Regions from separate parts of the Streptomyces sp. NPDC058619 genome, predicted to be linked through region 2. Evidence: riboswitches for the same ligand, from Rfam matches in the RefSeq annotation. Region 2 holds a riboswitch; the other holds the start of a gene.
The links. Region 2 has a riboswitch for glycine ahead of gcvT (glycine cleavage system aminomethyltransferase GcvT). Riboswitches for the same ligand answer to the same signal wherever they lie in the genome.
Positions count from the first base shown of each region.

Region 1 (6,945 bases), on a different contig from region 2:
AGCCCAGCCCCGCACTGAGTTCCTCCGCGAGCTGGTCGAATACCCGGCCTCCGAGACGGTGGGGAAGGACGTTCACCTCCAGGTTGAACATTCCGAGTTCCGTCTGGAAATCCGGACTGGCAATCCGCTCCAGGACCTGGGCATTCACCATTCTCGGCAACCCGTCGGCACCCGCGAGATTCAGTTCGATCTCCAGCCCCATCATGTTCTTCGGGCGATCGAACCTCTTCTCCGCCAGAAGCCGCTCCAGCCCCTCCAGGCACTCGTGAAGCTTCCTTCGATACCGCTGCCGATCGGACAGGTCGAATCCGCCTGCCACGACCTTCTCCCCCATCGAAGCGTCCCTCCTCGAGTGGGCCTGGCCCGGCACACCCGGCCCGCGTTACGGTCGATGATGCCCCGGCAGCGTGATCCATAACGCGGAGGGGGCGCGAGTGGCGAGGAGCGCGCGCCGGTTTGGCCGACAGGCGCTTCGGCACATTCGCCTGGCAAGTCGTCGTATGCACATTCCGCATTGACTTTGCCGGTTCCGGATTACCGGCGCTTTTCAGCCGAGCCCTCTTCCGGTAACCTCCGAGGTCAGGGCGACTTGTTCGCGCGCACCCGGCATGAATGCCTTGCCAGCGGGACCGGTAAGCGACTTGCCTGCAATAGCCGGGACAGCTAGCTGAAACACTGCGTGAACACATGTCGTATAAACTCCGCAAACGAGGCAGAGAGTTGGCGCGCGGCCATTGCCCCTCAGCCCCCCTCTGGCCCCAGAATGCGACAGCGCCGTCCGCACCTGCCCCCGTTCCACCGGTCTCCCAAGTGAGAGGCGACCCACCATGCCGCTGCATGTCCCTCCGGCTCCCGCGCCCGCCCTGCGCAGCGTCCTCGCGGCACTCGGTTCCCCCACCGCCGCCCACGAGGCACACACTCCGGCCCTGCGCGCGGTCCAGGGACCGATGACCGCCGAACTCCCGCTCCCGCTCCACGTCATGGACCGGCTGCACACGTCCAACCTGGCGGCCGGGGGCAGGCCGCCCCGCACCCGGCTCACCGGCTGGCGGTTCCTGATCCGCAGCGGCGACCGCCACGTCGCGGCGGCCGACACCCGGCTGACCCCGGACGGCTGGGTCTTCTCCCACTTCTTCGAGGGTCCGTACGTCGCCGCCACCGAACGCGCCCTGCGCCAGGCGGAGTCGCTGCCCACGAACTACCAGCCGCGGCTGCTGTCCGTACCGGAGCTGTACATGCTGACCCTGTGGCTGCACGGCGCGGTCGGCGCCGACGCCTCCGCGGGCCTGCCCGCCGGCGAGGACCTGCTCGTCCCGCTGGCGCCCGCCCCGCCCGGCATCGCGGCGTTCCGTCCGCACCCGGTGTCCGAGCTGCTGCCGGCGCTCACCCGCCGGCTGACCCCGGCACCGGTCCCGCCCACTCTGGCCGCGCCGGCCGCCTGACCCGAGTGGCCCATTCGGCCTAGCCCGCTCGGGCCACTCCCGAACCACCCGAAATGACAGGGGAGTTGGACTGAACCGCCCGCACGGGTGATGCGTCATCATTCTGTGAGGACAGCTGCCGGGAAATACCTGCGAAGCGGCTGTCGTGGGGGAAGACTGATGACAAGCTCTCCGCGGGTGCGGGGATGACCCAGGGGGACGGCCATGAACCACGCATCGAGCCGTAGCACGCAGACCACACCGCAGCGAAAGAACGCATCCATGTGCCAGCACCAGCCAGCCTGCCCGTCAGCCGACTCCGCCGACCGGGAGGCCGCGCACCCCGTGGCGAACCACCCGGAACAGGGCTGGAGCCTGCTGTGCAACGGGGTCCTGCTCTTCGAGGACACCGGGGAGCTGCTGCCCGACGGCAGGATCATCGCTCCGCACCGCCCGCTGGCGGCCGCCCAGGTGGTGAAGGCGGCCTGACCCGCCGCGGCAACGACGAAGGGGCCGGCCCGGGAGGAGATCCCGGACCGGCCCCTTGTCGGCGCCCGGTCGTCAGTTGTCGTACTCGTCCAGCGGCGGGCAGGAGCAGACCAGGTTCCGGTCGCCGAACGCACCGTCGATGCGGCGGACCGGCGGCCAGTACTTCTCCGCGGCCGTGACCCCGGCCGGGAAGACCGCCTCGTCACGGGTGTACGGGTGGTTCCACTCGCCGCCCAGCGCCGCCGCCGTGTGCGGGGAGTTGGCCAGCGGGTTGTCCTCCAGGGGCCACTCGCCGCCCGCGACCCGCTCGATCTCGGCGCGGATGGCGATCATCGCGTCGCAGAAGCGGTCGATCTCGGCGAGGTCCTCGGACTCCGTCGGCTCGATCATCAGCGTCCCCGCGACCGGGAACGACATGGTCGGCGCGTGGAAGCCGTAGTCGATCAGGCGCTTGGCGATGTCGTCCACACTGACGCCGGTGGCCTTCGTCAGCGGGCGCAGGTCGATGATGCACTCGTGCGCGACCAGGTTGCCGGGGCCGGTGTACAGCACCGGGTAGTGCGGCTCCAGTCGCTTGGCGATGTAGTTGGCACCGAGCACCGCCACCTGGGTGGCGCGCTTGAGGCCCTCGCCGCCCATCAGACGCACGTACGACCACGAGATCGGCAGGATGCCCGCGGAGCCCCACGGCGCGGCGGAGATGGGACCGACGCCCGTCTCGGGGCCGGCGGTCGGCTGCAGCGGGTGGTTCGGCAGGTACGGGGCCAGGTGCGCCCGGACACCGACCGGGCCGACGCCCGGGCCGCCGCCGCCGTGCGGGATGCAGAAGGTCTTGTGCAGGTTCAGGTGCGAGACGTCGCCGCCGAAGTGACCCGGCTTGGCCAGGCCCACCAGGGCGTTGAGGTTGGCGCCGTCCACGTAGACCTGGCCGCCGGCGTCGTGCACCTGGGCGCAGATGTCGGCGACGTGCTCCTCGAACACACCGTGCGTGGAGGGGTAGGTGATCATCAGCACGGCGAGCTCGTCGCGGTACTGCTCGATCTTCGCCCGCAGGTCCGCCGCGTCCACCTCGCCGTCGTCGGCCGTCTTGACGACGACGACCTTCATGCCGGCCATCACGGCGCTGGCGGCGTTCGTGCCGTGCGCGGAGGACGGGATGAGGCAGATGGTGCGCTGCTCGTCGCCGTTGGCGCGGTGGTAGGCGCGCACAGCCAGCAGACCGGCCAGCTCACCCTGCGAGCCGGCGTTGGGCTGAATGGAGACCTTGTCGTAGCCGGTGACCTCGCAGAGACGTTCCTCCAGCTCGGTGATGAGCGTGAGGTACCCCTCGGCCTGCTCCACCGGGGCGAACGGGTGCACCTGGCCGAACTCGGGCCAGGTGACGGCCTCCATCTCGGTGGTGGCGTTGAGCTTCATGGTGCAGGAGCCCAGCGGGATCATGCCGCGGTCCAGCGCGTAGTCCTTGTCCGAGAGCTTGCGCAGGTAGCGCAGCATCGCGGTCTCGGAGCGGTGCTGGTGGAAGACCGGGTGCGTGAGGACCTCGTCCGAGCGCAGCAGGGCCTCGGGCAGCGTGTCGGCCGTGGCCGCGTCGAGCGCCTCGATGTCGGCGCTGACGCCGAAGGCGGCCCAGACGGCCTCGATGTCCGCGCGCAGGGTGGTCTCGTCGCAGGAGACGGAGACGAGGTCGGCGTCGACCCGGTACAGGTTGACCCCGCCCTCACGGGCGGCGGCGACGACCTCGTCGGCCCGGCCGGGAACCCGGGCGGTGACGGTGTCGAAGTACGAGCCGTGGACGATCTCGACCCCGCCGGCCCGCAGGCCCGCGGCGAGGAGGGCGGCGTAGCGGTGCGTCCGGCGGGCGATCGTCCGCAGGCCGTCCGGGCCGTGGTAGACGGCGTACATGGCGGCCATGACGGCGAGCAGCACCTGCGCGGTACAGATGTTGCTGGTGGCCTTCTCGCGGCGGATGTGCTGCTCGCGGGTCTGCAGGGCCAGGCGGTACGCCTTGTTGCCGTCCGCGTCCACGGAGACGCCGACGAGGCGGCCCGGGAGCGAGCGGGCGTGCTTGGCCTGGACGGCCATGTAGCCGGCGTGCGGTCCGCCGAAGCCCATCGGGACGCCGAAGCGCTGGGTGGTGCCGACCGCGATGTCCGCGCCGAGCTCGCCCGGCGAGGTCAGCAGGGTCAGGGCCAGCAGGTCGGCCGAGACGGTGACGACGGCACCGAGCCCGTGCGCCTGGTCGATGACCGGCTTGATGTCGCGCACGGCGCCGGAGGCACCCGGGTACTGGAGCAGCACGCCGAAGACGCCGCGCTCGGCGATCTCGGCCGGGATGCCGTCGGAGAGGTCCGCGACGACGATCTCCACGCCCGTGGGCTCGGCACGGGTCTCGATCACGGCGATGGTCTGCGGCAGCGCGTCGGCGTCGATCAGGAATACACCGCCCTTGACCTTGCCCACGCGGCGGGCCAGGGACATGGCTTCGGCGGCCGCCGTGCCCTCGTCGAGCAGCGAGGCGCCCGAGGTCGGCAGCCCGGTCAGGTCGGCGACGACGGTCTGGAAGTTCAGCAGCGCCTCCAGGCGGCCCTGCGAGATCTCCGGCTGGTACGGGGTGTAGGCCGTGTACCAGGCCGGGTTCTCCATGACGTTGCGCAGGATCACCGGCGGCGTGAAGGTCCCGTAGTAGCCGAGACCGATCATGGAGGAGAGGACCTGGTTGCGGTCGGCGAGCGACCGCAGCTCGGCCAGCACCTCGGCCTCGGTCAGCGCCTCGGGCAGGTTCAGCGCCTCGGTGGTCTTGATCACATCCGGTACCGCGGCGGCGGTCAGTTCGTCCAGGGAGCCGTAGCCCACCTGGGCGAGCATCTTCGCCTGCGCCCCGGCATCCGGGCCGATGTGGCGCTGCTCGAAGGGGATGCCTCGCTCAAGCTGGGAGAGCGGAATGCGGTTGGCGGTCATGTACGGAGGCCTCCTGGTCGTATGACCTGCGAGGGGCACCACGGCGCGGGCACCCGGACGGCCTCCCCCTCTGTCATCTCAACCTGAGAGTTTCACCGGAGTCGCGGGGATCGCCCTCGAGCTCCGGCTTTCACCGTCGGTGAGGAGAGGCACCGGCACTGGGCCCGGTACCCGCTCCTGCTTTCCAGAGTGGCCTCGTCCGTGCGGTACGTATGCCTGAGAGATTCCGGGGAGGATTTGCTCCTTCGGCGCCTCCGTCGAGCTCATTCGGAGGACTCTCCCGCACAGGGTCGACAGCCGCCACCCAGCCTACCAGCGCCCTTTCGGAGCCTCCCCGAGTGGCCTCGACTCCCAATATGCACTTCTGTAGTCATTACGGAGGAGTTGCGACCAGATGGAGGGACCGTGCAGACCGACATCGATCCGCGCAGCCTGATCGGCCGCAAGGCGTTCGACCGCAACGGCAGCAAGATCGGCACCATCGACGAGGTCTACCTCGACGACGCCACCGGCGTCCCGGAATGGGCCGCCGTGCGGACGGGCCTGTTCAGCCGGGACGCCTTCGTCCCGCTGGAGCCGAGCGAGCTGGTCGGGGACGCGCTGCGCGTCCCGTTCGACCGCTCCCTGATCAAGGACGCCCCCGACTTCGGCGTCGGCCGCCACCTCTCCCCCGAGCAGGAGCTGCAGCTCTACCACCACTACGGCCTGGACGTGACCCTGCCGTCCGACTTCCACCAGACGCCCCCGCCCCCCGAGCAGCCGCGCGACTTCGGCCGGCTGGCGGGCGACGACGGCTGACCGGCCGCCCCTCCTCCGCCGGCCCGGGCGCCCCGTCAGGCCGTGCCCGGCTCCTCCTCCCCCACCGGCTCCCCCACGAGCGGCAGCGGATCGGCCGCCTCCAGCTCGGGATCGTCCACCCGGAAGGTGCGCACCCGGCCGGGGGCCGACCCGGGCCGCTCGAACCGTACGGTCACCCGCCCGACCCCGCTGCCCTGCACCCACCCCGGCCCGTGGACGGCGTGCCGTACGTCGTTTCCGGGCGCCCAGCGCCGCTCGGCGGTGGCCTCCGCCTCCCCCGGCGGCCCGTGCTCGACGGGCGGCCCCGGACTCCCGGCGGCCACCGCCTCCTGCGCGCCGGCGCCTGCCTCCGACGGCCCCGGCACCCCCGTCACTCCAACGGCCCCCTCCGCCACGTCGGGCACGTCCCCGGCCCGCCCGTCCCCCTCGGCGGCGAGCATCGCGGCGGCCTGGGCGAACAGGTCCTCCTGCGTGTAGTCCGCCAACCCCGTGACCCCCACCCCGAGCAGCCGCACCCCGCCCGTGGTGTCCACGCCCTCCAGCAGCCGCGCCGCGGCCTCCCGCACCACCCCGGGGTCGTCGGTGGGCCCGCGCAGCGTCTCCGAGCGCGTGAGCGTCGAGAAGTCGAACCGGCGCACCTTCAGCACGATCGTGCGACCCGAGTGCCCGGACTCCCGGAGCCTGCGCACGCACCGGTCCGCGAGCCGCTGCACCTCGTTGCGGATGCGGACCCGGTCGTGCAGGTCCACGTCGAAGGTGTCCTCGACCGACACCGACTTCGCGTCCCGCTCGGCGACCACCGGCCGGTCGTCCAGCCCCAGGGCCATCCGGTGGAGGCCGACGCCGTGCGCGCGCCCGACCATCCGGACCAGCTCGTCCTCCCCGGCCTCCGCCAGCTCCCCCACGGTGGTGATACCGGCCCGGCGCAGGTGTTCCCCGGTGGCCGGCCCCACCCCGGGCAGGGTCCGTACGGACATCGGCGCGAGCAGCTCCCGCTCGGTCCCCGGCTCGATCAGCAGCAGCCCAGCCGGCTTGGCCTCCTCGGACGCCACCTTCGCCAGCATCTTCGACCCCGCCAGTCCCACCGACCCGCTGAGGCTCGTGGCCGCCCTGATGTCCGCGCGCAGCCGCTCGCCCGTCGCCCGGGCACTGCGCGAGTCGAAGGCGACGCCGCCCGCCTCCAGGTCCACGAACGCCTCGTCCAGGCTGAGCGGCTCCACCAGCGGCGACAGCTCCCTCAGCATGGCCATGACCACTTCGCTGACCTCGCGGTAGAGGC
Region 1 is NZ_JBHXQN010000064.1:16,915-23,859, forward strand. It holds gene ACFWTC_RS33740 (glutamate-cysteine ligase family protein) at 1-334, opposite strand, end outside; gene ACFWTC_RS33745 (hypothetical protein) at 828-1,442, shown strand; gene ACFWTC_RS33750 (DUF5999 family protein) at 1,704-1,910, shown strand; gene gcvP (aminomethyl-transferring glycine dehydrogenase) at 1,983-4,868, opposite strand; glycine riboswitch at 5,063-5,161, opposite strand; gene ACFWTC_RS33760 (PRC-barrel domain-containing protein) at 5,274-5,666, shown strand; gene ACFWTC_RS33765 (DNA polymerase IV) at 5,702-6,945, opposite strand, start outside.
Region 1: linked by a shared signal. The riboswitch ahead of gcvP (aminomethyl-transferring glycine dehydrogenase) and the one ahead of gcvT (glycine cleavage system aminomethyltransferase GcvT) in region 2 are both predicted to bind glycine.

Region 2 (6,945 bases):
CCGCGATGCGGCGGAAGGCGGCGAAGTCGAGCTGGCGCGGGTAGGCGGACCAGCCCGCGACGATCAGCTGCGGCTTGGACTCCTTGGCGAGGCGCTCGACCTCGGCCATGTCCACGTGGCCGGTCTCGTCGACGTGGTACGGGACCACGTTGTAGAGCTTGCCGGAGAAGTTGATCTTCATGCCGTGGGTCAGGTGACCGCCGTGGGCCAGGTTCAGGCCCATGATCGTGTCGCCCGGCTTGATCAGCGCGAACATCGCGGCGGCGTTCGCCTGCGCACCGGAGTGCGGCTGGACGTTCGCGGCCTCGGCGCCGAACAGCGCCTTGATGCGGTCGATCGCGATCTGCTCGACCACGTCGACGTGCTCGCAGCCGCCGTAGTAGCGGCGGCCCGGGTAGCCCTCGGCGTACTTGTTGGTCAGGACCGAGCCCTGGGCCTCCATGACGGCGACCGGAGCGAAGTTCTCCGACGCGATCATTTCCAGGGTCGACTGCTGGCGTACGAGCTCGGCGTCGACGGCGGCGGCGACGTCCGGGTCGAGCTCGTGGAGCGGGGTGTTCAGCACAGACATCAAGATCCCCTGGGGTGTCAGTTGTCGGAGTGGGTGAGCGCGGCGTACTCCTCGGCGGAGAGCAGGTCGCCCGGCTCCTCCGCGACGCGCACCTTGAACAGCCAGCCGCCCTCGAACGGGGCCGTGTTCACGAGCGCCGGGTCGTCCACGACGTCCTGGTTGGACTCGACGATCTCACCGGTGACGGGGGAGTACAGGTCGCTGACCGACTTGGTCGACTCCAGCTCGCCACAGGTCTCGCCCGCGGTCACCGTGTCGCCCACCTCGGGAAGCTGGGCGTAGACGACGTCACCGAGCGCGTTGGCCGCGAACTCCGTGATGCCGACCGTCGAGACGCCGTCCTCGGCGACCGACAGCCACTCGTGCTCCTTGCTGTAACGCAGCTGCTGGGGGTTGCTCATGGCCTGATTCTCCTGGATGCGGGGGAGTGGGAACGAACAGCGGTCTCGGCTACCGAGACAGGACCGTACGGCTGCCCGTACGGCTGAGGCCTACGACAGGGTTACTTCTGCCGCTTGTAGAACGGCAGGGCCACGACCTCGTACGGCTCATGCGTACCGCGAATGTCGACGCCGACGCCGGAGGTGCCGGGCGCGGCGTGCGCCGCGTCCACGTACGCCATCGCGATCGGCTTGCCCAGCGTCGGGGACGGGGCGCCCGAGGTGACCTCGCCGATGACCTCGCCGCCGGCGACGACCGGGAAACCGGCGCGCGGGACGCGGCGGCCCTCGGCGATCAGGCCGACCAGCTTGCGCGGCGGGTTCGAGGCGGCGCGCTCGGCGGCGGCCTCCAGCGCGGCGCGGCCGACGAAGTCCCCCTCCTTCTCGAACTTCACGACCCGGCCCAGACCCGCGTCGAACGGGGTGAGGGAGGTCGTCAGCTCGTGCCCGTACAGCGGCATGCCCGCCTCCAGGCGCAGTGTGTCGCGGCAGGACAGGCCGGCCGGGACCAGGCCGACGCCCTCGCCGGCCTTCGTCAGGGCCTGCCACAGCTCCACGGCGTGCTCGGGGGAGACGAACAGCTCGAAGCCGTCCTCGCCGGTGTAGCCGGTACGGGCGATCAGCGCGGGCACGCCCGCGACGGTGCCCGGCAGGCCGGCGTAGTACTTCAGCCCGTCCAGGTCGGCGTCGGTCAGGGACTTCAGGATGCCGGGGGACTCCGGGCCCTGGACGGCGAGCAGCGCGTACGCGTCGCGGTCGTCGCGGACCTCGGCGTCGAAGCCGGCGGCGCGCTCGGTGATCGCGTCCAGGACGACCTGGGCGTTGGAGGCGTTGGCGACGACCATGAACTCGGTCTCGCCCAGCCGGTAGACGATCAGGTCGTCGACGATGCCGCCGTCCGCCTGGCAGATGTGCGTGTAGCGGGCGCGGCCGACGCCGACGGTGGAGATGTTGCCGACCAGCGCGTAGTCGAGGACCTTGACGGCCTCCGGGCCGGTCAGGGTGATCTCGCCCATGTGGGACAGGTCGAAGAGACCGGCCCTGGTGCGTACGGCGTTGTGTTCGTCGCGCTCGCTCGCGTACCGCAGCGGCATGTCCCAGCCCGCGAAATCGGTCATGGTCGCACCGAGGGAACGGTGCAGCGCATCGAGGGCGGTCAGACGGGGGGCAGAGCTCATGGGTGTGACTCCCGGGTCCCAGGGCATCGACATGACATGACGAGGACGTTCCTCCCCATCTGTCATCGGAACCTGAGAGGTTCGCCGAGAGTTCCCCCGATCTTCCGATCCGGCGGGATTCCCGACTTGCACCTTGGGTGGAGCGCGCACCCCGGCCTCACGGGCGGCGGCACGGCTCGCTTTTCAGATCTGCCTCATCCACGCGGTACGGGGCCTGAGAGATTCAAGGGAGGTTCTTGCTCCTTCGGCGCCCGCGCACGGCCTTGCGGCGTGCCGGGACTCTCCCGCGCGGATTCAAGCGGCCGGTATGCAGTTGGTCCAGATGGCGCACATCATTGCACGCCGTGCGCGTGATCGGGCGGGCGGGCCCGAAAGACCACGGCGTTCGCGGAGGTCCGGACCGGAACCGGCGATCCCGGATCACCGTCTCTTTACACTCAGTGGGCAAGGGTCCTTGCGACCCGATTCGGGGGAGGCGATCACTGTGCGGAGATTCGGAGTAGTGGCGACGACGACGGGAACCGTGGACGCGGTGCCGGAGCAGCGCGGCCCGCGCGTCCGCCGGGCGGCGGACGCGGCGGGCCCCGGCGCCGTACGGGACCTGCGCGGCCCGGCGGTGCGCGGGCCCCAGCGGCTCGGCTTCGCGGCCGGGGACATCGTCGTCGTGTCCGGGCTGCCCGGCGGCGGCAAGAGCACGCTGATCAAGCGGGCGGCCGCCGAGGGCGGGTCCGTCGACTCCCAGGACACCCGCGAGCGCTGGGAGCGCCGGATGCCGGCGTTCCTCCCGTACGGCGCCTACCGGCCGCTGGTCCGCGCCGCCCACTACTGGGGGCTGTGGCGCGTCCTGCGCTCCGGCGCCTCGGTGGTCGTCCACGACTGCGGCACCCAGAGCTGGGTGCGCGGCCTGCTCGCGGCGGCCGCCCGCCGCCGGGGCCGCGAGCTGCACCTGCTGTTCCTGGACAGCAGCCCCGAGGAGGCCCTCTCGGGGCAGGCGGCGCGCGGACGGCGCGTGTCGGCCTACGCCTTCTCCCGGCACCGGGGCGCGGTGGCGCGCCTGCTGCGCGACGCGGAGGCCGGCCACCCGCCGGCGGGCTGCGCCTCGGTGACGCTCCTGGACCGCCGCTCGGCCGCGGCGGTGACGCGGATCGCGTTCCACGGCTGAGCCGGGCCCCGGACCCCCGCTGCCCGGGGCGGGACGCCGGGACCCCGCGCGGCCCGGGCCCCGGCAGCGGATAGCCTCGGCACCGGACGCGGTGGGACCACACGGAGGCAGGGGAACATGCAGGGCAGCGGCTGGCCGGAGAACGAACTGGAGCAGGTGCTCGGAGCGGCGCTGGGGCAGCCCGACGCGGGGGCGCGGATCCTCGAGGTGCTCGGGCGCAGCCGGGTGTGGGTGCCGCTGCCCGCCAGCGGGGCCCCCGACGCGGCGAGCCTGTCCCTGCCGACCATGGACATCGCCGGGGCGGCCTACGTCCCCGTCTACAGCTCCGAGGCGCAGTTCCGCTACTGCGCCGGCCCCGCCATGGACTTCGCCGTCGCCCCCGCCGTCGAGTTCGCCCGCGGCCTGCCCCCGCAGCTCGGCATCGCCGTGAACCCCGAGGGCGCCGTCGGCGTACCCCTGCCCCCGCCCGCCGTCGCGGAGCTGTGCCGCATCGGACGCAGCCCCCTCGACGGACCCGCGTCCGGCGGCCGCGTCCGGCTGTTCGAGCCCGACTGGCAGGACGACCCGGTGGACTTCCTGGCCGCCGCCACGGAGGAGTTCCGGGCGACCGGCGCGGTCACCGCCGCGTACCGCTGCCTCGCCAGCGTCGAGGGCGGGGAGCCGCAGCTGTTCATCGGCGTCCGGCTGGCGGGATGGGACCCCGGGACGCAGAACGCCCCGATGGAGGCCCTCGGCCGGGCCCTGACCCGCGTCCCGCCTCCGTGGCCGGTGCAGTTGATCCTCCTGGACGCCGCCGAGGACCCGGTCACGGACTGGATTCGTGAGCGCGTACGCCCCTTCTACCTCCCGTAGGGCCGCTTAAGGTGGTCACACTTGCGGCCGCACGCGCGGCCCGGGTACGCGTGGACGACGGGCGGACGAAGAGGGGTACCGGGTGAGTGCGTCAGGCACGGCCGCGGCCGGGCAGGTCGAGCACATGCTGCGCCAGGTGACTCCCGGGCGCTATGAGAGCTACGAGTCACTGCTGCACGCCCTCGCCGAGGGCCGGCTGTGGATGCTGCTGTGGCAGGGGCAGCCGGGGTCCCCGGACGCCCAGTACGGCGGCATGGAGGTGGAGGGCCTCGGCTACGCGCCGTGCGTGACCTCCCCGCAGGAGCTGGCCGCCAGCGGCTGGAACCGGGGCTACGAGGTCGTCACGGGCCGGGACATCGCCCGCGCCCTGTACCCGGACCGCTGGGGGCTGTGGCTCAACCCGCACGCCGCGGGCGGCGGACTCGGCGTGCCCTGGGCGGACCTGCGCCGGATCGCCACGGGCCTGGACCGGATGCCGGCCGGACCGCTGCGGCTGTCGGAGCCCGCCATCGAGCTCCCGCAGTTCTACGGGCTGCTGACCCGGCACGCCCACCGGACGCCCGCCGTCCGGTCGCTGCGCCGCGCGTGGGTGCAGCCCGCGCTGGGGTCGCCGTACCTCGCGGTCGGGCTCGACCTGTACGACGCCTCCGCGCCCGCGCTGGAATCCGTACGGGAGATGATGCGCCAGTCGGTGGGCGTGGTCCCCGAGGGCGTCCCGGTGTGCACCGTCGCGCTGGCCGACGAACACGACCCGGTGGCGATGTGGCTGCGGGCGCAGACCCGGCCGTTCTACGACCGAGAGGGACAGGGCCCCGCGTACTGAGGTCCGGTGCACCGGAGTCCGCCGTACCGACCGCACCCCGGGCACGTCCCGAGAGATCCGCATACTGAGACATCCGTCTCGAAGGCCGCACCGGAATCCGCCGGTGCGGCCTTCCGTATATCCCGTCGAATCCGCCCAAGAAGGCTGCCCTAAGTGGCAGTTGGCCCGGATGTCCGTTCCGCGCCTAACGGGCGGTCTTTCACCGCTGACCAGCCCGCGCGGTTCGGATAACGGAAGGTGTAGGCGCAGATCACGGTTGCGCATCACATCCCCGGCAGGTCTGGCGGGCGGCTCAGACGCCGTTGAAGACTCCCCCCACCGAAGGCCGGTCGATCCAGCAAGCACCAGCTCTTCACGTGCACTTCAGGCGCATTTCGTGCCGATCGCACCATCAGCGACGCCGATAGAACCAAGCCGCCACAGCGGCGGGCATGGGCCGGCCACCGTCGGCCGAGAGGGGTCCCCACCACGATGACGGCACCACTGCACGACACCAGCGCGGCCGGGCCCGCGGCCGTGGCCGCCCCCGACGTCCCGCAGAAGGCGATCGAGGGGCGCTCTCCGTGGAAGATCGCGTGGATCCGCCTCAGGCGTGACAAGGTCGCCCTGGCCGGCGGTGTCGTCGTGCTCCTGCTGATCCTCGTCGCACTCTTCGCGCCGCTGATCGTCAAGCTCCTCGGGCACCCGCCGGAGGAGCTGCACGAGGACATGCTGGACCCGCTGCTCGGTCTGCCGGCCGGCGACTGGGGCGGCATGAGCGGGGACTTCCTGCTGGGCGTCGAGCCGGTCAACGGCCGCGACGTCTTCAGCCGGATCGTCTACGGCGCCAGGATCTCGCTGCTGGTGGCCTTCCTGTCCGCCTTCGTGGCGGTCGGGCTGGGCACCTTCTTCGGCATCATCGCGGGCTACTTCGGCGGCTGGGTCGACGCGGCCATCAGCCGCGTCATGGACCTGCTGCTGGCCTTCCCGCAGCTGCTGTTCATCATCGCGCTGATCTCCGTCATCCCCAGCAAGCTCTGGGGCTTCGAGGGGTCGGGCCTGCGCATCGCCGTGCTGGTGCTGGTCATCGGCTTCTTCGGCTGGCCGTACATCGGCCGCATCGTCCGCGGGCAGACCCTGTCGCTGCGCGAACGGGAGTACGTCGAAGCCGCGCGCAGTCTCGGCGCGGGCCGCATGTACATCCTCTTCCGCGAACTGCTTCCGAACCTGGTGGCGCCCATCACCGTCTACTCGACGCTGATGATCCCCACCAACGTGCTGACCGAGGCGGCCCTCAGCTTCCTCGGAGTCGGCGTCAAGCCGCCCACGCCGTCCTGGGGAGAAACCCTCTCCACGGCCGTGCGGACCTACGAGGACGATCCGCTCTTCATGATCTTCCCCGGTGTGGCGATCTTCATCACCGTGCTGGCCTTCAACCTCTTCGGCGACGGCGTCCGCGACGCCCTCGACCCGAAGGGCTCCCGCTAGCCACCGCAGGGCAAACCAGGAACCGGCTTCGAGCCGTACGTACACCGGAACTACAACGGAGGGTTGCGAGCATCGTGACTACCCATCGCACGTCGAAGCGCAGGCTTGCCACCGGCACGGCCGTCGTGCTCGCGGTCATGCTGACCGCGACCGCCTGTGGCGGCAACGACAAGACGGACGACAAGTCCGCCGGCGGCGCCGGCTTCAACGCGGGCATAGGCAAGATCGCCAACGCGTCGGACAAGAAGGGCGGCGAGCTCAAGTTCGTCGGCACCCAGGAAGCCGACTCGTGGGACCCGCAGCGCGGCTACTACGGCTTCATGTGGGACTTCTCCCGCTACTACGCCCGCCAGCTGGTCAGCTACAAGGCCGCCCCGGGCGACCAGAGCACCGCGCTGGAGCCCGACCTCGCCACCGCCAAGGCCGAGATCAGCGACGGCGGCAAGACCTAC
Region 2 is NZ_JBHXQN010000006.1:251,303-258,247, reverse strand. It holds gene glyA (serine hydroxymethyltransferase) at 1-571, opposite strand, end outside; gene gcvH (glycine cleavage system protein GcvH) at 589-972, opposite strand; gene gcvT (glycine cleavage system aminomethyltransferase GcvT) at 1,074-2,189, opposite strand; glycine riboswitch at 2,383-2,486, opposite strand; gene ACFWTC_RS09330 (AAA family ATPase) at 2,668-3,351, shown strand; gene ACFWTC_RS09325 (enhanced serine sensitivity protein SseB) at 3,469-4,203, shown strand; gene ACFWTC_RS09320 (enhanced serine sensitivity protein SseB C-terminal domain-containing protein) at 4,286-5,026, shown strand; gene ACFWTC_RS09315 (ABC transporter permease) at 5,498-6,493, shown strand; gene ACFWTC_RS09310 (ABC transporter substrate-binding protein) at 6,568-6,945, shown strand, end outside.